DNA from 2 places in the Trichocoleus sp. ST-U2 genome. Region 2 is predicted to be linked to the other one. Evidence: riboswitches for the same ligand, from Rfam matches in the RefSeq annotation. Region 2 holds a riboswitch; the other holds the start of a gene.
The links. A riboswitch is a leader RNA that binds a small molecule or an ion and turns the genes downstream of it on or off. The one in region 2 is predicted to bind cyclic di-AMP.

Region 1 (15,274 bases), on a different contig from region 2:
AACTGGTTTCGGGACAAGGGTTTCCGAAAGTCGCTTCCAAGAACGCAAAGGCCGCCATTTTTAGCAACCAGGCGGACGCGCTTACTTGCTCAAAGCTTCTTATGGGGCGTTACGCTAACTTCTTTAAGCAACGCGATCGCAATTTTGTCAATTGGGGCACCCGTCTTAGCAGCAGAACGGGTAACGCTGCGCTTGGGACCGTTTCAGCAATCGGTCGCGATCGAAGATTTAGAGGATTTTGCCAAAACGGGGGAAGTTCCTGCAAGTCTCAAGCCTTACAAGGCATTGCTCAGCTCAGAATTTCGAGACATCCTCAACCGTCGCTTGCACCTAGATCCGAATTTGGGAGACAAAGTGGTGAAAGACGTGTTGCGATCGCCCGTTGGAGAAGAATTAATCAAGAAGCTGGGATTGGCGCTCCCGAATAGTACGGTAGAACAACTGCAAGCAGGTCTAACTCTAGCCTTGCGGCAAGCCAACGGCTTAAGCGTTATCAGCTTTTTGCAGTCCTATCCAGCCGACACAATTACCATAGACGCCTCTTCAGCGATCGCGATCGCCCTAGAATTCAACGCCCCCTACTGGCAAAGCGGAGCTTTAGGCCCTCTACTGGAGCGGGAACTGACCGTCACCAAAGGAAAATTTCGTCCTGCCTTTAACCCCGCCCAAGCGGGTTCCGAAACAGTACAGCAGCAGACTCTGACTTTTCACGACTGGCGACGCCAAGAGCCGATTCTGGGGACATACACCAGCGATCGCAAGATCGTCGTCGATCTTTACTGGGCAAACACAAACGAGAAGCCCCCTTACCAAAATTCTCAAAATCCCCTCGTGGTTCTCTCCCACGGCTTTGGAGCCGATCGCTCCTTCCTGGCTTATGTAGCCCGTCACCTAGCGTCTCATGGCATCACCGTCGCCGCCATCGAGCATCCAGGCAGCAATGCCAACCGAATCTTTGGGGGGCATTTTGGTAGTAACTCGGTAGGAGTGCCCGGTTTGGTGCCCTTGTTACCGGCGTCCGAATTTGTCGCCATGCCCAAAGATATTAGCTTTTTGCTTGATGAGCTAGCTCGGCTAAACCAGCTACCAGGTTCCCTTCAGGGGAAGCTGAATACCGAGAAAGTGAGCGTGATTGGTCATTCCTTGGGCGGCTACACGGCTTTAGCGTTGGCGGGAGGCGAACTGAATCTAGATGAGTTACGACAATTCTGCAAAAATCGCAATCCTCTAGGAAAATCGGGGGGCGATTGGTTGCAGTGTGCAGCAGCGGATCTGCCCGACCAACGTTTGAGCTTGCGGGATCGGCGCGTGGCGCAAGCGATCGCGCTGAACCCCGTCGTGGGAGACTTATTTGGCAAAAAAGGTCTTGGCAAAGTTAGCACTCCTACCTTAATCTTGACTGGCACCAGCGATCCCCTCACTCCATCGCTGAACCATCAACTACGACCTTTTACCCAACTACCCAGCCCGAAATATCTCCTCACAGCAATTGGCGGAACTCACTTAAGCATTAGCGATTTTGCTCCTGGTAGCCAAGGCGAACAGCTCACTCAAACAACCCTCGTCAACGAACGCACTGGTGAAGTAGCGGCTCCCCTGCGTCAGTTGCTTAAAGGCGTCACCTTGGCATTTGTCAAACAGCTGACTCCAGCCGCCTCAACTTACGAACCCTTTTTAACACCCGCCTACGCCCAATCTCTCTCTACCCCAGAACTGGCGCTGCGCCTGAATACGCAACTACCCCCAAGCGTTACTTCGTGGCTGGCTTTGCCACCACTGCCCTAGAAAGGCGGGCATCCCAATGAAATGTTTCTCAAAACTAAGGCAAGGCTCCGAGTTTTGGATAAAAATCCTGATTTAATCAAAGTCAAGCTGTGACTAATTAAAAGTTAGCATTAAGCTAATCGCTACTTTTGACAGTAGCCTCTTCAGGAGAGAGCGCATTATGGACCCCATCACGATTCTTGCCCCCCTCGCCTTAGTGATTATCGGCTATACAGTGGGTTCTGTGAAAATTATCAACGAAGGAAATCAAGCTTTAGTAGAGCGCTTGGGTCAGTACAATCGAAGACTCGCGCCCGGTCTCAACTTTATCGTTCCCTTTGTTGACTCAATTGTGGTGGAGGAAACCAGCCGCGAGAAGTTTTTGAATATTGACCCTCAACAGGCAATTACCAAAGACAACGTTTCGCTGAAAGTTGATGCAGTGGTGTACTGGCAGATTCTGGATTTGGAAAAAGCCTACTACGCCGTTGAAGATATTGAGCAAGCAATCGAAAACTTAGTTTTGACGACGCTTCGCTCTGCGATTGGTCAAATGGAACTGGAGCAAACTTATTCTTCCAGAACCGAAATTAATCAGACTTTGTTACAGCAGTTGGATGAAGCGACGGCTGCGTGGGGAGTTAAGGTGACTCGCGTCGAGGTACGAGACATTACGCCCGCAAAAACTGTCTTGGAGTCTCTGGAGTTGGAACGAGCAGCCGAAAGTAAGAAACGCGCTTCCATCTTGGAAGCGGAGGGAACTGTGAAGTCGATAGAAATTCTGAGCCAAGCTTTGCAGTCACAACCTTTAAGTAGAGAAGTATTGCAGTTTCTCGTTGCTCAAAGATATGTCGATGCCAATCAGAAATTGAGTGCGAGTCCTAACTCCAAAGTGGTATTTATGGACCCGAAAGCTTTATCAGAAGCCATGACTGATTTAATGTCTACTCCTGAACCTCCTAATGGCTCTAATGGCAATGGATCGGGAACTTAGAAGGTAAAAGGTAAAAAACAAAAATGAAAAGAGTTTTAAGAGTCGAGCTGATTTGAAATTAAAAACATCACTTTTTAAGGCATTTCAAGACAGCGATCGCTCTTAGCTTTTCTATTTCTGTTTTCTGAAAATGGCATCCGCAACGCGACAGACATCATGCATGGGTTGGACATCATGAATTCGGAGGATATCAGCACCTCCCGCGATCGCTCCGCAACAAGCCGCCGCCGTTCCCCACACTCTGGCTTTGGGATCGGGTTGATTTAAAATCCGCCCGATAAAACTTTTCCGGGATGGTCCCACTAACAAAGGAACACCTAAAGAATGCAACATCGGCAGGCGTTGCAGAATTTCCAAACTTTGCTCGTAAGTTTTGGCAAAGCCAATGCCGGGATCGATGATAATTTTTGAGCGAGCGATGCCAGATGCGATCGCTTGCTCAATTTGACTTGACAAAAACTCGGAGATTTCCCCCATCAAGTCCTGATAATTCGTCATCTGCTGCATGGTAGCTGGCGTCCCTCGGATGTGCATCAACACAATGGGGACTCCCAACTCTGCCACCACAGCAAACATCTCCGGGTCGAAAGTACCGCCGGAAATATCATTGACGATATCAGCCCCCGCCGCAACTGCTGCCTGTGCCACAGATGCCCGCGTTGTATCCACGGAAATCGGAACCTCAGAAGGAGGAGGGATGTATCCCGGAGGGTTGGATAAGGGATTGCTGTGCTGAGCAGATTCTATGACGCCCACCGAAGAATCGGAGTCATCCTCGATCCTTCCTTCTGCACCCTTTCGGAGCGCCTGCACCACTGGTAGCACCCGATCCAATTCCTCTTCCAGAGAGATTTGGGCGGCTCCGGGGCGGGTTGATTGTCCCCCCACATCGAGGATATTGGCTCCGGCTGCCACAAGATGCTTAGCCTGAGCCAAGGCGTCTCCTAGCGTGTTAAAGTCTCCGCCGTCACTAAAACTATCAGGCGTCACATTCAACACACCCATTAAATAAGTGCGCTGTCCCCAGTCAAAAGTTTGACCCCGCAGGGTCAAGCTATTTTGGATTTTGGATTGATTCATCCGTCATCCGGCGAAGAAAGCGCCGCTTCGCTAACATCCTTATCCTTTTTGAAAGTTGACAATTCGGGCAAAACTGGCAGCCTCCAGACTGGCTCCCCCGACCAAAGCCCCATCGATTTCTGGCTGCGCCATGATTTCATCAATATTATTGGGCTTGACCGAGCCACCGTACTGAATCGAGACATTTGGATTTGTCAATTGAGTGCGAATCAAGCCAATCACCCGATTTGCTTCTTTTGACTCGCAGGTGTCGCCAGTACCAATTGCCCAAATAGGTTCGTAGGCAATAACCAGGTTTTCCTGGTCAACGTCAACCAAGCCTTTTTTCAGTTGGGTAGAAATCAGGGATTCTGTTTCACCTGCATCGCGTTGTTGCTTGGTTTCGCCGACGCAGAGAATGGGCGTTAAACCGTAGCGTTGCGCTGCTTTCAGCCGTAGGTTCACAGTTTCATCGGTTTCGCCAAAGTATTGACGCCGTTCGCTATGACCCACAATTACGAAACGCACCCCAATTTCTGTCAGCATGGGTCCGGCAATTTCACCTGTGTAGGCTCCCATTTCTTCCCAGTGGATGTTTTGGGCACCCAGCTGCACGCGGCTACCGTGCAGATTTTTAGACATGATGCTTAAAGCAGTGAAAGGAGCCGCTAGGACTACTTCCCGCTCGTCTGGGGTTTCTTCTAGGTGAGACATGAATCCTTGCAAAAACTCCAGACTCTCGGTCTGAGTTTTGTACATTTTCCAATTACCGGCAATAACTATTTTCCGCACAGCTAACTCAGTCAAGTTCAGAATGCTAAAAACTGTAACCTCCAGTTTAGTACGGCGGGGGAACCCCTGCTTTAAAGGCGATCGCATTTACACTTTCTGGTCGCTAAAAGCGCAAATGTCAAGCGACGCGATAATTTCACCCCGCAATCCTTGCACGCCAACACTCGCTCCTGCGGATGCTGCTCTTAGCCGCGACTCACTTCAAAAATCTTTTTATTACTTTAGGTGGGTATTTACCCAAAAGATTCCCCCCTATCGTAGGATGTTCCTCAAAAAAACATAGGGTTAAAATTATACCAGAACGTAAATAAAAAACTTAAATTATTGGAGTAAATATGAAACTAAAATTTTTAGCAGCCGCAGCGATTCTGCTTCCCTTAGGCTTAGTTGCTCCCGTCCGAGCCGAAAATCCCGCTCATGTCAGACGATTAATCGAAACTAAGCAATGTCAGAACTGCGACTTGAAAGGAGCCAATCTTGTAAGTGCCCATCTCACTGGGGCTGATTTGAGAGGGGCAAACTTGCAGGGAGCTAACCTAGCGAATGCCAACTTAGAAGGTGCCGATCTAACGCAGGCTAATCTGGAAAAAGCTAATTTAACAGGTGTATTTGCTAATAGCGCCGATCTCCAGCAAGCAGACTTAAGTAGTGCCAATTTGAGAGAGGCTAACTTGATAAATGCTAACTTGAAGGATGCGGCTCTCGACAACGCGATTTTGCCGAATAACGTTAAATGGGATTAGTGGGTTTTTCAAAACTAAATATTTGACAAAAATACAAAACTCGGTCAGTAACTGACCGAGTTTTGTTTTGAGCGATCGCCTACGCATAAAGCACAGATACAATCAGGCTAGGCTCTAGCGTGCAGCCTTTGCCGAAAGCCGAGAAGCTTCTTGCTCCGAAATCCATGATGAAGACAAATCTTCTACAAAACTTTTCTGGTTTAAACTTGCAGCTTCAACTACTCTGACGATCAGTGTTGGCAAGTAAGTGCTATTAACCATCTGATAGCCATAGCCAAAAACCTTGCCTGAGCGTCCGGTTTTCTTATGTAGTACGCTATCTCCGATATTCAGCATGATTTCAACTCTCCTAATTTGGTAATTTGCCGTTTTCTTACTACTTGAATTGCTCTCAAATGATTAGATGGATATCCCGCTTTTACGGACAATCCATCGATTTGGAATGAATTTGTCTAGGGTTGGGGAATAGAGTTCTTGCAAAAATATTGAGAACCTGTCCTAACTTTCGGAAACGAAGAGGGAGTCTCATTTCCTCCTGGCAAGGAACAAAGAAGATTGATTGTTTTTATTGCAAGAAACGCTTATACACTGAAAGCTCACAACGTTGGATGGAAACTCTTTTCTAGTGCCTTTTCTTGCTCGCTATCGGGATGAAAATCCCATCCCAAAGGACTCAGCACTTTTCAGGGGAAAAAATCTCAAGCGACTAGCTGCGGTTTGCTCGCAGATTCAACAGCAGCTTGGCACAGTAATTTGGTGTACAGATGGCTGAGTCGTAATGCCACGCTATTCCAGCTAAAGGCAATTTCTACCCGTTGGCGACCCATTTGGCCTAATTGGTCTCGCCAATCGGGATCGGCTAGGATGCGGTCAATCGCCTGTCCAAAGGCGACTTCATCTTTGGGAGGTACCAGTAAACCCGTTACCTCTGGCACTACGGTAAACTGCAAGCCGCCTACATTACTTGCAATTACCGGCGTCCGGTTAGCCATTGCTTCAATGGCAACTAAACCGAAGGGTTCGTAATGACTGGGGACAACACACACATCGGCAGCTGAGTAGTAGAGAGGCAAATCGTTATCTTCCACACGACCGGGGAAGCAAGTGAGATCGCCAATGCCTTCTTCAGCTACGATTTTCTCAATGCGATCGCGTTCAATGCCGTCACTCTGTCCCGGACGACTTCCGCCTGCGATGAGGAGCTTTAGGTCGCAAGACTTGCGTAAGCTTGATTTTGCTACAGCTCGGACTAAAGTTTCAATTCCCTTGCGCCGATCGAAACGACCCACATACAGCACTACTTTGGCGTCGCTGGCAATTCCTAGCTGTTGGCGTGCTTCTTGGCGCTGAATGGAACCAAATTTAACGATATCTGTACCGCAGGGAATCATTTCAATCTGTCCCTGAGTGGAAACAAGCGATCGCATTTGATCTTCTTCTTGCGGACTGGTAGCAATCACTCGATCCACTGTTTCCAAACACGCTTTTTCAACTGCTAGCCGTGTGGAAGCGATCGCTGGAATTTCGGAAACTGTACGATACTTTACCGCCCCCAGCGAGTGATAAGTATGTACCTGTATCAAAGGTTGGTGCTTTTTCAGTTCCATTCCCACCCAAGATGACAACCAATAATTGGTATGCACCAGGGTATATTGCCAACCTTCACGCTGCTGAAATGCCTGGAATTGTTCAACAAACTCTGGTAAATAGCAGAAGAGTCGATCCCGACTCATGAATTGGGCTGGCCCAGCGGCTAATCGGATTGTCTGGCAGTTAGGCGTATGCTGAACGACATCCAGTTGCTCCGGAGTGCTGCGGCGAGTGAACATATCCACCTGCCAGCCTTGCTCAGCGAGTGCTAATCCTACTTGACGCACATAGACATTTTGACCTCCAGCTTCTTCTTGCCCAATTTCTACCGCTGGATCGCCATCTACTGAAATTAAGGCGATACGATTTTTTTCAGTCAGTAACATCGGTTGATTTTCTCCTCATAGCTAGCGCACCTGCTCTCCTACGCCAGCAGTTGAAGCACGAAATGTGCCTCTATTCATAGTCGAGGGCAGGTACAACGAAGCGAACAGATACCAGCCAAGGACACTGATGAGATCGCGCAAATTCTACAAAATTGCTGACTCTTCAGTCTCCTCTCAATGCCGACGGAGTTAGCTGACGGGCGAGGACTGAGAGATGTCCCTCTCTGAGAAATTAAGAATGCAAAATTAAAAATTAGGATTACTATTTTTAATTTTTAATCTCTCATCGATAAGCCCCAAAATTTGGTTCCTCCGCTCCAGCTTCACCTTAATTAGATAAGGTACGTTTTTTAAAGTGAGATACTGGATTAGGCTGACTTATGTAGACTGACTGCAACCTTAACACTACAATTTAAAAATCGTCAACCTACCTTAAGATAGATGTTTTTTAATATACGATAATGATATCTATACTTACCCTCCAATCGTCAGACTTACGAGTCAAGCATTTGATGTGGGCGGATGGGGTCGATAGAGTACATTGGGCTAAGTAAAAAAACCATCAGCTAACTTTTGTTAGCGAACGTTCGCGCACGGCATTAACCTACACGGCAAGAAATGCAACTCGTTATTAATAAAAGCTTTCTACATCTTTAACCTTCAGTCATTCGTTCAATATCAACCAACTCATAACTAAGAGTTAAAGACTACTAGAAACAACTCTTTACTGTTGCTATGATTCATCTAATTATAGTTTTTATAGCTCGGTGCTAAATCATTTTCAAACGCGAGATATTCGACTTATCGAAGAAGTCAGGAATCTGAACTCCTAGCTTGCAACTCAAATAGGATTGCTATAGCTACGGGATAATTAGATTAGATTTAATAACCGAATGGAATAGTAGTTGTTGAGGAAAAAAGCTCGGTTTAGCGATTAGCGGTTAGCAATTTCAATTCCTAATTGCTAACCGCTAATCGCTAATCGCTAAGTGCTTTTTTTTAACGACTTGCTGCCGCTTCACGAGCAGCTGCCGCTTCATCTGGGTGAATCCCCAAGCGCGTCAGATTAATCCGACCTTTGCTATCAATTTCCCGTACCTTGACAATGACTTCATCCCCGACAGCCACTTCATCTTCGACGCGACCGACTCGGTAATCAGCAAGTTGAGAAATGTGGATCATCCCTTCTTTTCCGGGAAGCACTTCCACAAACGCCCCAATTGGAATAATCCGGGTTACGCGACCAGCGTATACATCACCCTCATTCAGCCTCCGCGTCATCCCTTGGATGATGTTGCGGGCTTTCTTCGCCTTCTCGCCATCTACTGCTGAAATCGTGATCGTGCCATCATCCTCAATGTCGATTTTGGCACCCGTTTCTTCAGTGATGCTCTTAATCATCTTGCCTCCAGGCCCGATGACCATGCCAATGAGTTCTGGCTCAATCTTGAGCGTTAGCAAGCGAGGTGCATAAGGTGACATCTCGGTGCGGGGCTGGTCAATGGTTGCCAGCATTTTCTCTAAAATGTGCAGCCTAGCGCCCTTTGCTTGCTCGACGGCTTTGGCAATGATATCCAGAGGCAGTCCGCTGATCTTCATGTCCATTTGCAAGGCAGTGATACCAGTATCGGTACCTGCCACCTTAAAGTCCATGTCACCTAAGAAATCTTCAATGCCCTGAATATCAGTCAGAATGCGAACTTCCTCGCCTTCTTTAATCAGTCCCATTGCTGCGCCACTCACCGGCTTCGCAATGGGCACGCCAGCATCCATCAAAGCCAGGGTGGAACCACACACCGAACCCATCGATGTGGAACCATTAGAAGAAAGAACTTCAGACACCACCCGAATCACGTAGGGGAAGTCTTCCTTCGGCGGTAACACTGGCACTATTGCCCGTGCGGCTAGTGCCCCGTGACCAATTTCCCGACGACCGGGTGCCCGCATCGGCTTGGTTTCCCCAACAGAAAAGGGCGGAAAATTATAGTGATGTAAATAGCGCTTTTCATCTTCTGGATGCAGGTCATCTGCGAGATCCTGGGCATCGCCTGGGGTGCCGAGAGTACAAACAGATAACACCTGGGTCAGTCCTCGGTTAAACAAACCGCTACCATGAACCCGATTGGGCAACAGACCCACGCGACAAGAGACAGGGCGCACTTCATCAAGCTTGCGACCATCTACCCGGACGCTGTCTTCGACAATCTGACGGCGCATCAGCTTCTTGGTGATGTCTTTAAAGACGTTACTCACTGCTTTAGAGTTAGCCGCAGAAGCAACTCGAATGGGGTCGTCTTCAGCTAATTCTGCGATCGCTGCCAGGATTTGTGTCTCTTTGATCTGATCTAAAAGAGCATCGCGGCTATTTTTGTCGAGTTCAAATTTGGAGAGGACTTCTTTGATTTGGGCAGTCGCGCGATCGCGAATAAAATTCTCTAGGGTCGAATCGACTTCCGGCTGGATTTCTTGAACCAATTCAATCCCCAGTGCTGCCATGAGTTCTCGCTGCGCCTCAATCAAGTCGCGCACCGCCTCATAGCCGAAATCAATCGCCTCAATGACATCCTGTTCTGGCAGCTGATTCGCTCCAGCTTCGACCATAATCACGCCATCTGGAGAGCCTGCCACCACCAGATCCAAATCCCCCGCCTCAATCTCGGCGTAGGTAGGATTGATAATAAAATCATCCCCCACCAAACCAACCCGCACCGCTGCCATCGGTCCTTGGAAGGGAATCTGTGCTAAAAGCACCGCAATTGAAGCACCTGTTACCGCCAGAACATCCGGCGGTACCTGCTCATCCATCGACAGCGTGGTTGCTACTACCTGAATGTCATCTCTCAGCCAGGAAGGAAATAATGGACGCAGGGGACGGTCAATCAAACGACCCGTGAGCGTTACTTTTTCGGGGGGACGCCCTTCTCGTCGCAAGAAACCACCGGGAATCCGACCGGCTGCATAAAGCCTTTCTTCGTAATCTACCATTAACGGCAGGAAATCAATGCCTTCTCGGCCTCCGGAGCGAGTCGCCGTGACTAAAACTGCGGTGTCTCCTGACTGAATTAAAACTGAACCCCCAGCTTGAGGGGCAAGCAAACCCACCTTCAGTCGAATATCCCGTCCATCAAAGGATATTGACTTGTCTAGCTCTACCATGCGGTACTTTGTCCTTCTATCATTTTTCTTTATCTTTCGCAATCGTAGCACTTAGGTACTGGTGGTGCCTTTAGTGTAGATGACGGCATTCCGGAGACGAGGACGGACAGAGGAGTAAGGGCGCAGAGGATCGAAGATAACAACTGACGGCTGATAAATTAGCGCAAAGAGCGGTACATCTTTAGGACGTCTCCTACTCGTCCCTGAGATAGTCCATCAAATAAATGTGCAGCGCTCAGAATCCGCCCGATTCTCTCAAATATTAAAGATTGTCACAATCGGATAGAAGGCGTGTTAATTGCCAAGACAAAATTGAACATCATCGCCGTGTAACCCTTAACGGCAGCTATTTCTAGCATTGATCTCCATCAACCTACTCATGCCTTGACCCCGGTCAAGCAGGTTGTACAATAAATCCAGCATTGCAGATGTAGCTGCACCGTCCGGGAAAGTTGGGCTTGAGATAGTAAAGCTCCCAAGATTTTCATCGGCGTTGATGGATTTAGTGTGGTTGTCGGTGGCAACAAAAGCATCGTGGGTCATCCAGTAGGCAGCAAATTCTACTTTGGATAGAGGTTTACTTTTGCGATAAGTTTGACCCTCAATAATAATCAGATTCAGTAATTCTCTGACTGCATCTTGCTCAGAAGGAAACATCTGGTCGAGTTCGGCTTTAATCCCATTTGGCAAGAAGGTCGTTAAAAAAGTAAATAAATTTTAATTTTTAAGTAAAACTTGTAAAAAGTGATGCCTTTAATTTAGCTAAGGAAAAAGCATCGAATTATCTAATTGCTAATTTCTGCTCTAATAAACGTTAATAAATTGAGTTAATTCTCACAAAAAAAGCTTTTAAACATGGCAATTTTACACGGTAGTTGGCTCATTCAACCTCAGGGTGGTTATCTATTTGTTTGGGGAGAAATTTGGCGACCCATGACGCCTGCGATGTCTTCTCAACCCGATACAGTGGCATCCCATCCGATGGCGATGACGCAGGTAGAATTAATCGCTTTTTTGCGATCGCGTAGTCTCTTTGGTGAATCGCGCAGCCATGCGAAAAGTCGGGCTAATGAGAAATGGCACAAGAAAGCGATCGCTTTGCCCACCCAAATAGAGGCAGGAGATCCAGTTTGCCCACTGCTATCCACCAAAATGCTTTCAGACGGTGCGGATGCTTCAACCTTATCCTTACACCTCTGGCAAGTTGAAGGGCTGTGTCTCGATCCTCTCGAAGCAATACAATTTTTGCAAGCGCTGCCCCTTGGTTCTTTTAAAACATCTGATGCTTATGTAGGGGGAGATTTACGCTTTTGGGCACAGGTTAGCCGATGGATCTTGGATCTTCTGGTGCGATCTAAGTTTTTACCAACCCTACATCGGCAGTTGGATGGTACTGTCGTCGCCGCTTGGCAACCTCTACTTGATAGTGGGTTAGATCAAGCGCGTTTGGAAAAGTTTACCCAGCTCATGCCCTCTGCCTGCCGCACTTATCAACACTCGGAGGTTAGTGGTAAAGAAAAACCTAAAGAACAACTAGAACCAGAAGAACCCAAGGAATTACTCTTAAGATTCTTAGGCAGTGCGATCGACGCACAAGTGCGTTCGAGTGCTGGGAATTCTGCCTTACCCGCAGTAGAACCGATAGTGCAGGAGTGGTTGCAAGCCCTTTCTACCGCATCCAATACCCTCAAAACAGAACCGGCGGCAATTGGACGCTTGGAAGCAGCCTTTCAGACTTGGACATCGCCAGTACGAGATCATTTACTCGCCCCGGTGTTCGCTAGCGGGGAATTGAGAACCCGCCAATACCAACAAAACCGATTTCGCACCTGTTTCCTTCTCCAACCACCTGATACAGGTGATGAGAATTGGAGTTTAGAATACTTTCTCCAGGCAACGGGCGACCCAGAATTTTTGGTGAATGCAGAAACTATCTGGAACCATCCCTTAGAGCGTTTGGTCTTCAAAGGTCGCACGATTGAGCATCATCAGGAGACTTTTCTAAGCGGCTTAGGTCTGGCTGCCCGACTTTATCCGCCCATTGAAGCCAGCTTGCATGACCGTCGCCCGCAGTTTTGTCGCTTGACACCCGTACAGGTGTACGAATTTATCAAGGCGGGTGCATGGCGACTGAAAGACAGTGGATTGGGAGTCGTGATGCCGTCCAGTCTGATGCCTGCGGAGGGAGAAAATAGGCATTTGGGGCTGAAAATTCGCTCTAGCACCACACCGGGCAAAGGTCAGTCGGGATTGCAAAGCTGGCTGTCTTTTGAGTGGGAATTAGCAATTGGCGATCGCACGATTTCTAAACAAGAATTTGACCGTCTAATCGCTCTGCAAAGTCCGCTGGTGCAAGTGAATGGGGAGTGGATTGCCCTGCAACCCTCCGATGTGAAAGCCGCTCAGTTGCTGCTAGCAACGCCCAAAGACCAGATGGCGCTTTCCTTAGAAGATGCTCTGCGGCTGAGTACCGGCGATACCAAAGTAATCGAAAAACTTCCGGTGGTTAGCTTTGAGGCAGCAGGGCCGCTTCAGCAGTTGCTAACAACTTTAACCAATAATCAGGCGGTGGAAGCGATCGCGCCGCCTGCCAATTTCCAGGGGCAGTTGCGACCTTATCAAGCGCGGGGCGTTGGCTGGCTCTCCTTCCTCGAACGCTGGGGTTTGGGAGCTTGCCTCGCAGACGATATGGGATTGGGAAAAACAATTCAATGCATCGCCTTTCTGCTGAATTTACAAGAAGGAGAGAAATTAGAAGCACCGACGCTATTAGTTTGCCCGACTTCAGTTTTGGGGAACTGGGAACGAGAAGTTAAGAAATTTGGCCCCACGCTGAAAGTTGTCGTCCATCACGGGGATAAACGACCGAAAGGGAAAGCGCTGGCAAAAGCCGTTAAGGGCAAAGACTTGGTCATTACCAGTTATTCACTGGCGTTTCGGGATGCCAAAGACCTTCAAAGTGTTTCTTGGCGGGGTGTGGTGCTAGATGAAGCTCAAAATATTAAGAATCCCCAGGCGAAGCAATCGCAAGCAGTGCGTCAGTTAAAAGCAGGTTTTCGGATTGCCCTAACAGGAACTCCGGTGGAAAATCGCTTGGCAGAACTCTGGTCAATTTTAGATTTTCTCAATCCGGGGTATTTGGGAACGCGGGATTTCTTTCAACGCCGGTTTGCCTTGCCGATTGAAAAATATGGAGATATGGCTTCGTTGCAGACATTGCGATCGCTTGTTAGTCCTTTTATCCTGCGACGCCTGAAAAGCGATCGCAATATCATTCAAGATTTGCCCGACAAGCAGGAAATGACTGTATTCTGCGGACTTTCTGCCGAACAAGCTGCACTCTATCAAAAATTGGTGGAAGAATCGCTAGTTGAAATTGAAGCCAGTGAGGGCGTGCAACGAAAGGGAATCATTTTAGCTTTGTTGATAAAGTTAAAGCAAATCTGCAACCACCCCGCCCAATTTTTAAAGGAAAAAGAACTGGTAGCACAGCGTCGCTCTGGCAAACTTCAGCGTTTAGAAGAAATGTTGGAGGAAGCTTTATTAGAAGGCGATCGCGCTTTAATTTTTACTCAATTTGCCGAGTGGGGAAAACTTCTCCAACCTTATTTGGAGAAACATCTAGGTGGGGAAACCCTATTTTTGTATGGAGGTACCCGCAAACAACAACGGGAGGAAATGATTGACCGATTCCAGAACGATCCAGAAGGCCCCAGAATCTTTATTCTTTCTTTAAAAGCTGGTGGAACGGGTCTCAATTTAACACGGGCAAATCATGTGTTTCATTTCGACCGTTGGTGGAACCCAGCCGTCGAAAATCAGGCGACGGATCGGGTTTTTCGGATTGGTCAAACTCGGAATGTACAGGTACATAAATTCACCTGTACCGGCACCCTGGAAGAAAGAATTAATGAAATGATTGAAAGTAAAAAAGCACTGGCAGAGCAAGTGGTGGGTGCCGGTGAACAGTGGATTACGGAACTGAATACTGACCAACTCCGCAATTTATTACTGCTGGATCGGACTGCTGTAATTGATGATGAATGAGCAAGTCCTTAGTCATCAGTCGTTAGTTAGATTTCTAGAGAAATGACGAATAACAAATAAGCCATAATATGAACAATTACGAAATTCAAAGCCGCGAATGGTGGGTACAAGAATGGATCGATCTATTAGAGAAGTCCCGCTTCAAAAAGCGATTGGAAAGGGCACGAAATTATGCAATGCAGGGAAATGTTCTCGGCATTGAATTTAAAGGTCCAAAGGTGTTAGCAAAAGTGCAAGGTACGGCACCGGAACCCTATCAAGTTTCCCTATCCCTAGACCCTTTTACAGATGAACAGTGGGATTATGTGATTGAAACCATGTCTCAACGGGCGATTTTTTCTGCCCAACTATTGGCGGGAGAAATGCCGCCCAACATTCAAGAAGTGTTTACCGCCAATGGTTTGAGTATATTTCCCTTTACTTTGTCTGATATCCATGCACGGTGCAGTTGCCCGGATAAAGAAATTCCCTGCAAACACATTGGTGCAGTTTATTATCAGTTAGGCGATCGCTTCAGTGAAGATCCTTTCGTCATCTTCCAGTTGCGGGGACGCCCCAAAGAACAAATCCTCGATACCCTACGCAAGCTAAGACGCGGTACCGCTGAAACTTCTGAGGCTGAAATTCCCACAGATGAAACATCCCAGCCATCGAACGAGGGTACTTCCTCCCTACCAGCAACCCCGCTAAAAATTGAGCAATTCTGGAAATACGACGAACCGCTAGATTCTTCACTGGTCGTA
Region 2 (15,274 bases):
TCTCCTTGCCGAGTTTTACAGGCTTTAGAAAAAGTTTAAATGTCAACTTCAATTCCGGCATGATTCAGACGATAAAATAGGTCTCCCATGCTCGTCAAACTTGCGTCAAGCACAAACGTCAGCCAGATTTCAAACAACAAGCGCGAGTTCAAAACCGGGTAGTCACTCGGCGACAGTCGCTTGAGTAGCGATTTGACAATCTTGGGAAACGACGATAGCATCAGATATTATTTTTCAATTCATAAGGGACAGAATACTGCTTTGTGCCCCATTTTTTTCTGTTTTAATGTTTCTTTCAACACTTCTGGGATAAACCCTCTTCACCAATCAAATATAACTGCAATAGAAACCTTTTAGGCGCTCGCTAATTGTGCTTTTTCAGGTACAGGTAAAAGGTAGAAACAAATCAAAATTATTTAAATCCCGATTGTTTTCTTCTAATTTCCTATGTAAAAATTTCCGCTCAACGATTAAACTGATTGGAAATCTGAGGAACAACTTGAAGTATCCGGTGAATTCAAGATGCTGGGAATACCCAACACCGCGCAAGGAAAATTAGAACCTAGTTTCTGAACAATTGGATGATTGGCAGAGGTACAGCCCAGCAACAATAAAGTCGCAGCTTCTGATTCAACAACTTTTCTGAGTTCTGTAGAAATGCAACCAAACCGTAGATGAGCTTTGAAAGAACCTCGCCATTCTTCAGCCAGACAACGGGCTTGCGATAGGATACGATCTGCTTGCTCAAAAGGATTCGTTTGATAGAAAATTGCCCTCAAATAGGAAGGATCTATCTCCGTCATTCGTGTGCGTGCTTCTAGTTCCACAGGGGTAGGTTGAGTTAAAACATGTGTGGCACACTTTCTTGTCGATGCTTCTAGAGACTCTAGGGGAAGCTGTTGGCTTAAAGGGCGTCTAGCATCACCCCCGTTACAGATATGTGGACAATGGCTGCTTTGATCTTCATCGACAACGTAAACGACTTGAACCGTGACTTGCGCCTTTGTAACTAACCGGGTTTGATGAGCAATCCATAGGGCAAGATCCAGAGCGGTTTGACTGCTAGGAGAGCGATTATAGCCCACGACTAAATTGATTGATTTAGCAGCGTTAGCGCGTTTGGAAGTGGGGGAAGCTGGCTCTGGTAGTAATACCATTTGTTCAACTACATCCTGACGACCCATTGCGCTTTCAAGACGGGCTAACATTGACTTAATATTCACAAACTCAAACCTCCTGAAGTAATTAGGCTAGCTTTGCAAGAACTTAAGTAAGGGTTTTAATGGGTTAGAAACGCAATAGAGCGTGTTTCCAGTTCAGTTGTTTTTTCTTTGATAAACAGTTGACCAATGGCTCGTCTACTCGTCTTGATTGAAATATTCATCGAGGAAGTTCAAAGCGTGGTTACGCAATTCAAAATACTCGCGGGAGTTGCGGAGGGCTTGGCGATCGCGTGGATGCTTAAAAGGCACGTCCAAAATTTCCCCAATTTTCGCGTGGGGGCCGTTGGTCATCAGTATAATTCGGTCAGACATATACAGCGCTTCATCTACATCATGGGTAATCATCATCACTGCTTGCCGCTGATGTTCCCAAATATGCAGTACCTGCTGCTGTAATTTGCCTCTCGTTAAGGCGTCGAGTGCCCCAAAAGGTTCATCCATTAACAACATTTTGGGGCGAATTGCGAGGGCACGAGCAATCCCCACCCGTTGTTTCATGCCGCCAGAAATTTCATCGGGATATTTGTCAGCAGCCGCTGTTAAATTCACCATTGCCAGGTGTTCGTTCACAATGCTAATTTTTTCAGCACGAGAGGCATTTTTTAGCACTTCATCGACCGCCAGACGGATATTTTCTTTCACCGTCAACCAAGGCAGCAGTGAATAGTGCTGGAACACCATCATGCGCTCGGCACCAGGTTTACGAATTTCTTTACCTTCTAATTGCACTGAGCCGGAAGTCGGTTTTTCTAACCCGGCAACCATTTTGAGAAGCGTTGATTTGCCGCAGCCAGAGTGACCAATCACGCAAATAAATTCATCTTCACTCACACTAAGATTAATGCCATCCAGAACAACAAATTCACCTCCATCTGCTGTGGGATAAGACTTGCAAAGATTTTCTATTTCCAGAAATCCAGTGCGGTTGACACTTTGATTATTGGCATCCGTTGAGAATGAGGTGGATTTAGTCATATCATGCTCCTTCTGGGGACGAACTCTTGAGAATTTTAAGGGTATGAACGAGGCTGGCTTTTGCCAAAAAGTAAAACTCAGCCGAGCCGTTTGAACAGTAACAAGTGCAACTAATTAAGATAAGAAGAAACGAGCGGGACGGTTTGCCCGAATCTCAAACCCATTGATATATCCAACTGGATCGCTGGGGTCAAAACCTTTCTTATCAATGAATACTTGCGGTGGTTCAACTTTGTAATCTTCCTGGGGACACTCAATGCCCATTTCCGCGGCAATTTCTCGATAAAGATCGGTTCTCCAGGCTTGTTTGGCAAGTGCTTCTGCATTCTTAGGAAATTCTTTGATTTGTCCCCAACGAGCCGCTTGAGTCATTAACCAGAGACTTTCAGATTGCCAGAGAAAGGTTGAATGTTCTCCTGGAAGTTTGGGGATGTTGTCAGGGATATCGAAGAAAATTGTAGTGTCTTCGGCTTTCGCAATCCGAGCTTTATCATCAAAACCGCCATAATTGTAGTCGCCAATAATTGCGGGACGAGTAAATTTGGGTTTGGCACCCGTAAAGGAACGCGCGGAAATGAGTGTTGCCACTTCTTCGCGGTTTTCAACCTTGCTGCAATACTGGCAAGCTTCAATCATCGCTTTGACGAGGGAACGATAAGTTTTGGGATTTTTTTGGATGAAAGATTCCATCACACCCAGTAGCCGATCTGGGTGTCCCAACCAAATTTCTTTGCCTTGAGCGAAGGTAAAACCAACGCCTTCATTTCCGGTAATTGCGCGGGTATTCCAAGGTTCTGCCACCATGTAGGCTTGCATCGCCCCTATCCGCACGTTCGTCACCATTTGCGGTGGGGGAACGATGATGACGCGAAACTCTTTGAGGGGATCGACTCCGGCGGCGGCGGATAAGTAGCGGACGAAGTATTCGTAAATGGCAGAACTGAGTACAACTGCCCAAACTCGTTGTTCTCGCGGCTGCTTGTCAAAGTAGCTGCGGAAGTCCTTTCCAAAGGCTTCTAAATCGCCGTTATACTCCCGCCAGGGACGCAAACCTGCTTCCCACATTTTCCGGTTCATCGTCATGGCGTTGCCGTGTCGGTGAATGGTCATGGCGGCGCAGAGAGGGGCGTGGCGTGCGCCTTCAGCACCGATTCTGGCGTTGGTGACGGCACCGGAGACTACGGGGGCGGCATCAGTGCGACCAAAAATTACGCCGTCACGAGAGGTTGCCCAGCTAGCTTCCCGGTTAAGTTGGACGTTGAGACCGTACTTGCGGAAAAATCCTTTTTTCCAAGCGATCGCAAACGGCGCACAATCATTCACCGGCACGTAGCCAACAATCAGATCGGGTTTTTCTAACGAGCCTGGCTCTACGACTTGTTTGATGGATGCGGATTCTTCAGTGAGTCCTTTCGCTGAGCGATCGCCGCTAATCGCACAAGATGATAGTGCCATTCCTGCTGCTGTGGCACCCATACCCTCCAGAAATTTTCGTCGCGTCCAGTTTGTGGTGTCACTCATAATTCGTCCTTGCGATCCATTTCCACTCAGCTCAAGCCACTAGGTTTGAGCGATTACTGCTCATGAGTTCTCTGAAAAAATTGACGCCGTAGGTACTACGTCTCGCAACCCACTCGTTTGAGCGGTCAGCGTTACCACGACGCCCGTGAGTCTCGCTCACACTAGCGATTTCTGTTAGAGCAGAATCATCCCTACTCAACAGAGGTTTACAGAAAATTATTAGACAGAGGTTGCCCTAGGGCGACGGTGAGTAACCAAAGCTTCAACTTTGCTTAAGGCATAGTCCAGCAGTAGTCCTGTCAATCCAATCACTACCACTGCCAAAAATACTGAGCTTAGGTTTAAGCGACTCCATTCATCCCACACAAAGAACCCAATCCCGATGCCGCCTGTGAGCATTTCTACAGCGACAATGACCAGCCATGCAATCCCCAAACTAATCCGTAAACCAGTGAAGACATAAGGCAAACTCGCAGGCCAAATAATCTTGGTAATTCGTCGCCAGCGGGGCATTTCTAGAACCCTTGCCACATCGAGGTAATCTTTGGAAACGCTAGAAACACCGAGAGCAGTGTTAATAATGGTGGGCCACAAAGAAGTAATGAAGATAACAAAAATTGCTGACGGATCTGCTAGGTTAAAAATTGCTAAAGCAATGGGCAACCAAGCTAGGGGCGATACTGGCTTGAAAATCTGAATTATGGGATTGAGTGCCATCATTGCTTGCTTGGACATCCCAATCAAAAATCCAATGGGAATGGCAACAACTGCACCTAACAAAAATCCCAGCAATACTCGTCGAAGGCTTGCCAGTAGTAACCAACCAATCCCTAGATCGCCAGGACCCCGTCGGTAAAAGGGGTTCATAATGTAGTCTAAATTCTTGACGAACGCCTCTGGTGGGGTGGGTATTAATTCATGCTTGAAAAGCGCAACAATCCACCACAGAACGATAATTCCTAAAAAACCAAGGGCGGGGAGGACGACGACATCCCGAATCAGAACGGGTTTTGCCCGTTTCCAGGCTACCTGTCCAGCAACTGCAATCGCAGACAAATTCAGCTGCAATATCATTATGAAGCTCCTCAGAGTCACTCTTCAGGTACAAAAAGTAGAGCAGTACCAGCCGGGACACTGACAAGTTCAGAACATTTCAAAAAATGAAAAATGCTGACTCTTCAGTCTCCTCTCAATGCCTACGAAGTTAGCTGACGGGCTAGAGCTGAGAGATGCTCTTCTCTAAGGGATAAGGGATGAAGGATGAATAAACAGTTTTTTATTCCGCCTTACACCTTTTGCCTTACTCCTGGCAGAGATACGCCCCATTAATTGGTTCCTCCGTTCCAGCGCTTATACAGAGCGATCGCTTGCTAAGACGCTGAATTAGGCTGACTTACTCGGATTAACCGATAAGCTTAGCACGCCTTTTTAAGACAGTCCACCTTTCCGAAGACATAGCTTTCTAGAGATCGAGATCGCTTCTCCATCAAATTCACAATAGTTTACGAACTTTTTGAGGCATTCTAGTGATGTTTGTATTCTCTACTACATCTTGCCTTCCTTCAACCCCATCTTTAGGTAGAAGCCGCTTGAAGCAGTCGAAGTTTATATTATCTATCTTGTTAATCAGCCAATTTTATCGTTCGTTCAAGGCACCCAATATGATGTCAGTATTCTCCTCTTTGGTTTCTGAACCTTCCGAACAAATACTTTGTTTTTATACAAATTGCACAAATAAGATTCAAATTGTTAGAGTTGATAATACTCAAGACTTAAACTTTGAACGGATTGTTTTCCCTGGTCAACGTTTATTGTTTAAAGCCTTACCAGACTCCCAACTAGAAATACATACTAACCCAACAAGAATTTTTACTGAAAACTTAGCTTTAATAGAAGTAATTTCCTGCGCTAATCTCCGCGTACATGAAGAAATGAGCGCCTGAAAATGAAGTTTTTAAACCTTAGGGTGGCTTTTGATTAAAAACATTTTAAGAGCTTATAGGCGAAGCACTTGGGCGCGAAAACAAGAAGGACAAACAAATTAGCTACTCCCCAAGCTAATCTTAGTCTATGGAGAGCATTTGTAAACGAGTCAATAGCGCCAAAAAATGATGGATTTTAGTCAATTACTGATCGATAAATCTGCCACGATTGTAGAGAAATGGATTGAAGCTGTCCGTGCTGATAGTCGAATTGAGACCGCAGCAGAATTATCTTACAAGGGTTTGCGCGACAGCCTCCCCCGTGTCCTCAAGGCATTAGCGACTGTACTTTCTAAGTTTCAAGACAGTGATGTTCAGTCGTTAGTAGATGCAAGTTTAGAACATGGTATACTTCGGGCTGAACAAGGTTACGATCCAGTAGAAATTGTCCGTGAATACCGAATTTTACGGGAGACAATCGTTTCCACCTTAGAGGGAGAGTTGCTAGACTCATCACCGATTGAGATAATCCGAGTCATTCGTCTGATTGATACAGTAGTGGATGAAGCGATCGCTCAATGTTTTAAAAGCTACATGGATGAGCGATTGCACGAACTCCAACAGCTGCAAAGTCAGTTAAAATTGACCAATCAAGAATTAACTCGTTTGCTTCGGGCGAATAAAGATAACCTTTCTCATCTAGCCCACGAATTGAAAACTCCCCTTACTTCCATTATTGGCTACTCAGATTTATTTTTGCGCCAACAACAACGGAAGCAGGAGGAGAGTGATAACCTTCCGAATCTAGAACACATTGAGAAAGTGCTACGAAATGGACGACAGCTACTTCGATTAATCAACGATGCGTTGGAAATCTCTCGCTATGAAGCGGGGAAAATGAAATTGCAGCCATCTGTAACAGATGTACGCTCTTTAATTCAGAATATCCTGGAAATGGTAGAACCTTTGGCGGATTCCAAGGAGCTACAGATAATCGTTGATTACGATTCAGCTAGCGCCGATAGCTGTGCTGCTCTTCGAGAAGGACTACACCCCACATGCGCCCCCGATCGGGTGCTGACAGATCCGCTGAGACTACAGCAAATTATTACTAATCTCTTTAGTAACGCGATTCGTTACACCGACTCTGGAACGATTAAATTAAGGTGCCAAACGCTATCAGATAAAGAGTGGGCGATCGCTATCAGCGATACGGGAATCGGCGTTCCTCCAGAAGACCAAGCTCGTATATTTGAACCCTACTTTCGCTCTATTCCCCAAGAAAAGTCTTTCCTTCCGGAAAGTACAGGTTTAGGATTAGCGATTGTCTCGCGGTTGGTAAAATTATTACAAGGAAGAATAGAGCTAGTTTCACAAGTAGGCATTGGCTCCACCTTCACTGTCATTTTACCGTTAGCAGTGAATACTTCTGAGGAAATCGTGACGCCTTCAACAACCCAGGTATAGCACTTTCAACTAATTTTTAAAGATGAAACCCCAGACTCCTTAGAACAGTCTGGGATTTGAACTCTAAACTCGGATCAAATAGCGATGAAGCCTGTTTTTGGGAAACAACTGCTAGTTTAGGGTCAAGCAGACGACCTGCAAGACTTTCCAAAATTTTTGAGTAAGTGCCCGTGCGGGAGCGTAGGTGCAGCCTTGGAGAGTCAATAGAGCGAAACACTGGCTGCTGTTGGGGGTGCATCCACTTCAACCCAAGCCAGACGCAAAGATTGGTCAGCCAGCCAGAACTAACCACCTGAAACTCTCGAAGGGGTGGAGTCACGATTGATCGCTAGGTGAATGGAAAGAGGAGGGATTTGACAAGCAGAAAACTGAGTGTTGCGATCGCTCGTAAACTTTACCATGCGATCTCTTTGCTAGCGTATGCCGCGATCGCTCGGTGGCTGCTCATCTATCTTCGATCGGCAGGCGAGTGAAAAGTTGTACTTCGCGTATGATTAGTAATCAGCTGCTTAGCACTGGGAATAATAACTTAAGAGTTGAAAGCGGTTATTTTTAAAGTGCTGAAAAAACAATTAAAAACATTTCCAGAAAATCCGAGCGGGGAAAAACCTATTCGAGCTGACTTGAATAGCCAATACCTAAGGGGGCACAAACCCAGGGGGCATACGCCGTGATTGTAGACTTGAAAGAAACTGAACTCAGGGGAGCTTTTCTTAAAGGGAAGGAGCTGAGGGGAGCAGACCTAAGAAGGGTAAACCTCAGCGAGGCGAACCTCAGTTATGCAGATCTCATAGAAGCAGACCTAACAGAGGCAAACCTGAATGGGTCAAATCTAAGTGGAGCCTGTCTCAATTTAGCAAATCTGAGCGAGGCAGACTTGACGAAAGCAGACCTGAGTGGAACCACCCTGATTGGAGCAGATTTAACAGCAGCCAACTTGAGCGGAGCCAACTTGAAAAAGGCGAATCTGGTTGGAACTAATCTGGAAAATGCTAACTTGGCTGGAGCGAACCTGGTAGGAGTGGACTTGAGCGCAGCCGAGCTAAAGGGGGCTATCCTACAAAAGGCTGTCTACAATCAAGAGACTCGATTCCCTCCAGACTTTAACCTTCAGGAAGCGGGGGCTTACTTGATTGCCTCTGGCACTTTACTCATCGGCGTCAACCTGAGTGAAGTCGATCTCAGTGGAGTTTATTTAAAGTCAGCCGACCTGAAAGCAGCAAATTTGATGAGAGCAAATCTGGTCGGCGCAAATTTGGAGAACGTTAACTTGGCGGGTGCCAATCTGGTTGGAACCGATTTGAGTAAAGCCAAGCTGAGGGGAACCATTCTAGAAAAAGCTGTCTACACGCAAGAGACTCAATTTCCCTACGAGTTTGACCCCAGTGAAGCTGGAGCTTACTTGATTGCTGCGGGTGTATGCCTGCCTGGGGTTAATTTGAGCGGAGTCAATCTGAGCGGAGCCGACTTAAGGGCGACCAATCTGCGAGGGGCAAAGTTACGAGGAGCAAACTTGAGAGGGGTAGACTTAAGCAAAGCTAACTTGAGGAAAGCTGACCTGGATGATGCCAACTTGAGCGGAGCCGACTTACGAGGGGCGGACTTTACGGGAGCCATTTTGAGGCTGGTGAACTTCAGCGAGGCGGATCTAAGAGGAGTAGACTTAACGCGAGCCGACTTGAAGGGAGCCAATCTAAGTAGAGCCGACTTGAGAGGAGTAGACTTGACGGGAGCTAGCTTGAAGCAGGTGAACTTAAGTGAAGCCGACTTGAGGGGGGTAGACTTAACGCGAACGGATTTAAGGGGCGCCAACCTAAGTGGGGCAGACTTGACGGATGTGGATTTGAGTCGGGCGATGCTCAAGGGTGCCGACCTGACAGAAGCCAACGTTCCGCAAGAAAATTTCTTTAACTTAGAAATAGAGGCGCGATGAAGCTTAAAGCGATGTGCGATGGATGTGCGATGAATAGAGGGGCGAATAAATAATCGGAGTATTCACCCGGAGACGATATCCATTATTTTTTCTTGCGAGTCCAAAGATCCGTGAACATCATGGTCAACCCGCCTATAAAAATTGCGATCGCCATCCCGCCTGCCGTAACATTCATCCAATCAATATTTTCCATCTGATTATTCAGCCGTTTTTTTGAGCAACGGTACTAGATTAGCAACTTTGGCATCCAGACAAACATTCCCGCCCAGAAAAGCGCGAACTAAGCGAACATTAAAGGTTCTGTAACCTGCTCTTGGCAAGTTTCGCTTGCGTGCTTGCTGGTGCGCTTTCAACCGTCCGGTGCAAGATGCGAACTCAAGGGACTTATTTTGCTCGAAGCAGTCTTAGACCTAGCCAGAATCGCCCCTTAGAAAGCGACAGGCAAGGGGAACTATCTTCAAACCCCTCTCCGATACGGAGAGAGGTTTGGCTACAGATCTGCCCGCTTGTGTCTTCCAGAGACTTGTACAAAAGGTTTAGTGTCTCACTTCAAACTCAGGTGAGATTTTCGGAATTTCTTTGAGATAAACCCGCGAAAAAGGTTCGGCTGAGCCAAGCTGGTACTGTTCAAGCAAGCCATGAGAGCGGATGGAGATAGTGTCTCCTTCCTTAATCACGACAGTAGAGTCGTGGAGAATGTCTCTCGCCAGCATCATCTCGGTTTCCGTAGGATTATCCAAGATTACAAGATTGCTCCCGTAGTAGAACATCCCATCTGCCTCTAGTACGTCTTCTGTGTACTCGACAATCAGCAGATCGAGCTGGGGATTCCGGAGCAGGTTTTGAACGTTACTGTTGTAATCTTTGTTCAAGTTTTTCTGGGAACGATTGACGAAAACTCCATCCCGACAAACTGCGCCAATTGTCCAGTCGGGGTGTTGCATCAGGATATCGTCAATGACTTCTTGAAGTTCTTGAACTGAGATCCGGTTGAAGGTGATGAAAGGTATTCTGGCTTTTTCGGCGGAGTCAAAGAAGGTTTCCAGAATATGGGAAGGCACATCGACGCTGTCACCAACGGCGGGTCTAAGATGCATATAGATGCCGGGGGCGGCGTTGATTTCGATGATGCCAAACTCACCATCCTTCCAAGATTTATCCAAATCTTGGGCGATGACATCAATACCGAGGCAAGTCAGGCGGAAATGCTGGGCGATATCTTGCGCCAGGATAATGTTGTCCGGATGAACAGTGCTAGTCTTATCGATGCTCAAGCCGCCAGCCGATAGGTTGGCAACTTTGCGAAGATAGACGGTGCGATCGCTTTCAATCACGCTATCCAGACCTAATCCCTGTTCTTCTAAGTACATTTCCATCGCTTCATCGCACTGGATCTTGCCCATTGGCGACGTTGGTGTATCTATCCTGTCTGGCTTCCGATTTTCCTGCTCGATCAATTCCGCAATCGTAGAGTGTCCATCACCCACGACTGATGCGGCGCGGCGTTCCGTCGCGGCGACGAATCTACCATTGACGCAAAGCATCCGAAAATCTGACCCTTTGTAGCTTTTTTCGACGATGATCCGGACTGGCTGCTCTTTAGGAATCGCATTGACTGCCCTGCTAAAGGCATATTTCAGTTCTTCTGAATCTTGCACATCAGCCGTTACCCCAATTCCTTTGTGGCCCACTACCGGCTTCACAGCGACGGGATAGCCAATCTCTCTAGCGGCTGCGCGAGCGTCTTCCAGTGAAGCGACGATGTCACCTTTGGGAACGGGGAATCCCAAGGTACCTAAGAAAGCTTTGCAGTCATCTTTGCGAGTGGTAAAGTCCGAATCCAGATGGCTATCGCAGTCAAAAGTCGTTGCTATCCCGCGAATCTGCTTTCTTCCATAGCCATATTGAACCAGTCCTTCGTCCCACAGATAAAAAACGGGAATTCCTTTTTCATAAGCTGTACGCCACAGTGCATAGACTGTCGGCCCGCCGTAGACGGAGTAGCGGAACTGATCCTGCATTGCCTTGAACTGATCGTCAATCCGAAAATCTTTGCCTTGAGCGATCGCTTCAAACCAATCCCAAACACTGTAAACGACTGCCCGACTAGTGCGTGCATGAAGTGATTCTACGGCAATCTTCGTGCAAGCGGGAAGTTGCTTGATACTCCAGTGCTTGAGGTGCAGCCCCATGTCCAGTTTTCCCACTTCTGACACGGTTCGAGCGAACAGTTGGGCATGAGATTCGTAGGTTTCATCACGCAGGTGGGGGTAGCGATCGCCAATAATCGATACATAATCGCTAATTGCCGGAGGTTGCGCGGACTCAGTTAGGGCGAAATCGAATATTAGCGCCCCCGTCTGCAAATACGGGTTTGGCCCCATGTAATGCTTGAAGTTAAAGATATCGAATGCATCCGTTTTTCTCGCATTGACACGGACTGCATCGGTCATTATCTCTCTGCTCATTGAGTATCTCCCGTTTTTAAACACCCTTTTTATTAACTTGGCGACTCGCTTACTTGAGCCTAATTCGATTGCATAACCTTTTCAGCTATCAAAGGGCAGAGTCAAGTCAATTCTTTTTTATTGGATTTAATGGTGAATGGTTCGTTGCCTTTCTACCATTTGCGATCGCCATTACCCAAATCGCTTAAATTTCTTTAATAAAACACTTTAAAAACCCATTTTCTTTAAGAAAATGGGTTTTCAGATTTGTGGAGTTCCCCCCTTGAAAATTTGATACAAAACCTAAGCTCGATCTACAATTTCTTTTGCTTTATCTTTGAGGTCTTCTTTTAGATGCATAGCAGCAGCTTCATCCTGCTTCATCTGACCTTCTGCTTGGTCTTTTTGGTCGCCGGTTACATGACCAAGCCCCTCTTGCACCTTGCCTTCTATGTTTTTAGCAACCGCTCTGGCTCTATCTTCTACGCTCATTTTTAGCTCCTTTACAAGGATATGTAATTTATTATACTACTCCCAGTATAAGAAGCTTAAGGGTGAAAAAGACATCCCTCGGCAGTTAGATTTTAAAGGCACAGGTAGCATTTAAAAAGTAGGATGGAAAGTGCCCACCCTACTTTCAATTAATCAAGAATTGGCTTGCGAGTTTTCAGATCAAATTTGTATCCGTGTGGAAGGATATGAAGCTTGGCTCCGCAAACTGCCAAAGGCTCATCCTTCAAAATGTCACCGATGTTGCTATGGGTAAGCTCTGACTCATCGACAATCGTGACAGCTCCTTCCCCGATTACTTCAAACTTGTTATCGCTGACTGCGATCGCTGTATTCTCGTCAATCCCAAATCCTAAGACAGCAGGCTGCTGTGCCAAGGCAGAAATTAACCGTCCCAGACGCCCACGCTGTAAGAAATGTTGATCGATGACCACTCCTGGCAAGAAGCCCATACCGGGACCCATCTCTACCACTTCAACCCGTGGATTTGTCTCAGAGTCGCCTTCAACGATCATGACATCTGGCATCATGGCAGCTCCCGCACTGGTGCCTCCCACCACGATTCCTTCAGCGTACCGTCTGTGAATCGCCTCATCGATCTGGGTACCCTTCAGAATGCTGGTGATGCGAGCCTGATCTCCGCCGGTAAAAAATACACCAGTGGCTTTCTCAATTGCCTCCAAGTAAGTGGCTGAAGTTGCATCTTCCCGCTCAACAGTATCAACGATACGAACGTCTTCGGCTCCCAGCCGCTCAAACACTCTGATATAGTTCTCTCCCACTTCTCTGGGCAGCTCTGTCGCCACGGTCATGACGACAATTCGAGCTTTAGTACCCCCGGCGCGGCGAACAAACTCTCGGAGGATTGTGCAGTCTCCCTCCTTGTCTTCTGCACCCCCGATGATCACCAACTGCCCGCTAGGTTTATTCGCTGGTACGTTTTCTTGAGCTTCCATTGATTTTATGTCCAGGTATTAATGGTTGTTTTGTGCATAAAAATACCCAGGAGATATAGAAGACTCCCAGGAAATTTTTTATGTCTCAGATTGGCTGTCCTGAATAACTAAAATAACTGCATACCGTTTGCCGCAGCTTCTTTCTAGGGATATAACTTGCAGCAAATCTGTAATTTAAAATACATAAGTCTATTTTGAAGTTTTTGATCGCTGAGCATAAATTAAGCTTGTAAGGCTGCAAAACTATATAGCTTACAATTCATTAAATCTTGCGGCTGTTATCCAGATCCTATAGCAGCAATTCTCAGATGCATAAATGAGACGCTTTGGCACACACTATTGCTGTGTTCCGGATAAGCTTTATATTGCACCATCAGCTAGCTGCATTAATTCAGATGAATTAATAAAGTAGCTTTGCTTGATGGAACAGTTGAGTTTGCGTACCCAAGACTTCGTAGAGGTCAACTGCTTGCTGCTTACCGCGAGGGATCACCCGGTCAATCAACCGACACTTGAATAACTCCGGTTGTCTCATCTGGGCAATAACGGCATCACTGGCAAGGATGTGACAGCCGTAAAGCTTTGTCAATTCTTCTAGACGGGCGGCAGTATTCACGACATCGCCGATTACAGTAGAGTCCATGCGCCGGTCTGAACCCACTGTCCCAATCATGGCAACGCCTGTATGAATGCCGATACCAATGTTCACCGGCTGCTCCAGGTTGTATTGTTGGCGATCGCGATTAAACCGATTTAAGCTGTCTACCATCGCCACCGCCGCACTTAAGGCATCCTGTCCGTGGTTTCCCGTGCGGTCAAACACCGCCATCAGCGCATCTCCCAGGAATTTATCAATAAATCCATAATTGATGGCGATCTCTTGATTCATCTGGGTAAAGAAAGCGTTCAGCCACTCAAAGGTGTCGCTGGCTGTTTGAGTTTCAGCGATCGCGGTAAATTCCCGAATATCGCAAAACAAAATCGTCAATTCTTCTTCCCTGGCATTTCCCAGTTGAATTGACTCTACCCCTTCGGGTGCAATGCGTCTCAAGAATTGATCCGGCACAAATAGCCGAAACTTCTCTGAGAGATATTCATTGATTCGCCATGCCGCTGATAGTTGACGCTTCGTTTTTTCTTTAATTTTTTCCTGCATTTGTTGCCCGGAATGCTGCGATCGCATCTCGATCAAACGCAGAGTATTTGCAATCTTTTTCAAAAGGAGAGTAGTTTTAATCGGCTTGGTGAAGTAGTCATCACCTAATATTTCCAACCCCCGAAGCTTGGATTCTTCATCATCCAAAGCCGTCAAAAAAATCACCGGCACCGTTTGTAGCTTTGCATCCTCCCGCAACCGGCGACAAACTTCAAAGCCTCCCAGATCCGGCATCATCACATCCAGTAAAATCAAATCTGGCTGAAAATCTTTGACAACTTCCAGTGCTTGAACGCCTGATGAAGCTATTAGAGTTTCATATCCTTGTGAATACAACAACTCTTCTAGCAGCAATAAATTATTGGGTTCATCATCAACTAACAGAATGCGCGGCAAGGGCTTTGTCATGGGACTGACAATATAAGTGCAAGTGGCGCTGTTATGGAAAACTACTTCTGTTAGCCACCATTACACTCGCGCCTATGATTTTCCTTCAGTGTAACTACTTAAAACAGTTGTTCGCTGAACCAGTAATTCTAACTAGATGCCCCTGACGATTCCTAAGCTTGACAAGTTTTCTTTCAGTACAGGTAGGTAGATAGATGGAAATCTAACTCCTCCGAGGTCGCCGGTAACTGAGAGAACTTTAACATTATTGAAACACAGGACTTCGGTAAAGACAATTAACCATCTGGTAGATCGAAAAACAAACCGATCAAGAGATGATCTTTCTCCCAAAGATAGATAGCCCTTTGGTGATAACAATTCTCGATTGAATGCAGCAAGGTTTAACCCCACCCCATAGACCTAGAGGGCTGCCACACCTCTCAATTTGCAGATTCAAATAGGGTATAGGAGCAGGGTATCCTTGCCCCTCATGGATTCTTTGGGGTTCTAATCCTGCATAAAAGAGCGGACGGTAGTCGTGAGGAGATCGATATCTATTGGCTTACTGATGTAACCATTTGCCCCAGCAGCCAAACAGCGATCGCGATCGCCCGCCATTGCCATTGCCGTTACTGCAATTACTGGCACCGACTTCCACAAGCGATTGGCTTTGAGCTGACGGATAATTTCAAACCCATCCACCCCCGGTAGTTGGATATCCATGACAATCAAGTGCGGCAGCGATTTAGGCGTCACAAAGGGCGATTGCAACGCTTC

Region 1: linked by a shared signal. The riboswitch ahead of NC996_RS20465 (glycosyltransferase family 1 protein) and the one ahead of ntrB (nitrate ABC transporter permease) in region 2 are both predicted to bind cyclic di-AMP.

The regions. Positions count from the first base shown of each region.
Region 1 covers NZ_JAMPJY010000035.1:43,034-58,307, forward strand. Annotated here, with positions in the region: gene NC996_RS20435 (alpha/beta hydrolase) at 1-1,785, shown strand, start outside; gene NC996_RS20440 (stomatin-like protein) at 1,946-2,758, shown strand; gene folP (dihydropteroate synthase) at 2,870-3,823, opposite strand; gene tpiA (triose-phosphate isomerase) at 3,878-4,609, opposite strand; gene NC996_RS20455 (pentapeptide repeat-containing protein) at 4,945-5,352, shown strand; gene NC996_RS20460 (hypothetical protein) at 5,467-5,688, opposite strand; gene NC996_RS20465 (glycosyltransferase family 1 protein) at 6,051-7,328, opposite strand; cyclic di-AMP (ydaO/yuaA leader) riboswitch at 7,492-7,682, opposite strand; gene NC996_RS20470 (polyribonucleotide nucleotidyltransferase) at 8,328-10,484, opposite strand; gene NC996_RS20475 (hypothetical protein) at 10,821-11,174, opposite strand; gene NC996_RS20480 (DEAD/DEAH box helicase) at 11,340-14,531, shown strand; gene NC996_RS20485 (SWIM zinc finger family protein) at 14,600-15,274, shown strand, end outside.
Region 2 covers NZ_JAMPJY010000062.1:1,781-17,054, forward strand. Annotated here, with positions in the region: partial or broken gene NC996_RS25650 (IS4 family transposase) at 1-224, opposite strand, end outside; gene NC996_RS25655 (universal stress protein) at 471-1,223, opposite strand; gene NC996_RS25660 (nitrate ABC transporter ATP-binding protein) at 1,359-2,198, opposite strand; gene NC996_RS25665 (ABC transporter substrate-binding protein) at 2,313-3,719, opposite strand; gene ntrB (nitrate ABC transporter permease) at 3,939-4,793, opposite strand; cyclic di-AMP (ydaO/yuaA leader) riboswitch at 4,898-5,119, opposite strand; gene NC996_RS25675 (DUF1830 domain-containing protein) at 5,381-5,662, shown strand; gene NC996_RS25680 (ATP-binding protein) at 5,831-7,108, shown strand; gene NC996_RS25685 (hypothetical protein) at 7,125-7,427, opposite strand; gene NC996_RS25690 (pentapeptide repeat-containing protein) at 7,779-9,041, shown strand; gene NC996_RS25695 (acetate--CoA ligase family protein) at 9,578-11,509, opposite strand; gene NC996_RS25700 (CsbD family protein) at 11,792-11,980, opposite strand; gene NC996_RS25705 (cyanophycinase) at 12,130-12,954, opposite strand; gene NC996_RS25710 (response regulator) at 13,355-14,518, opposite strand; gene NC996_RS25715 (ATP-binding protein) at 15,005-15,274, opposite strand, start outside.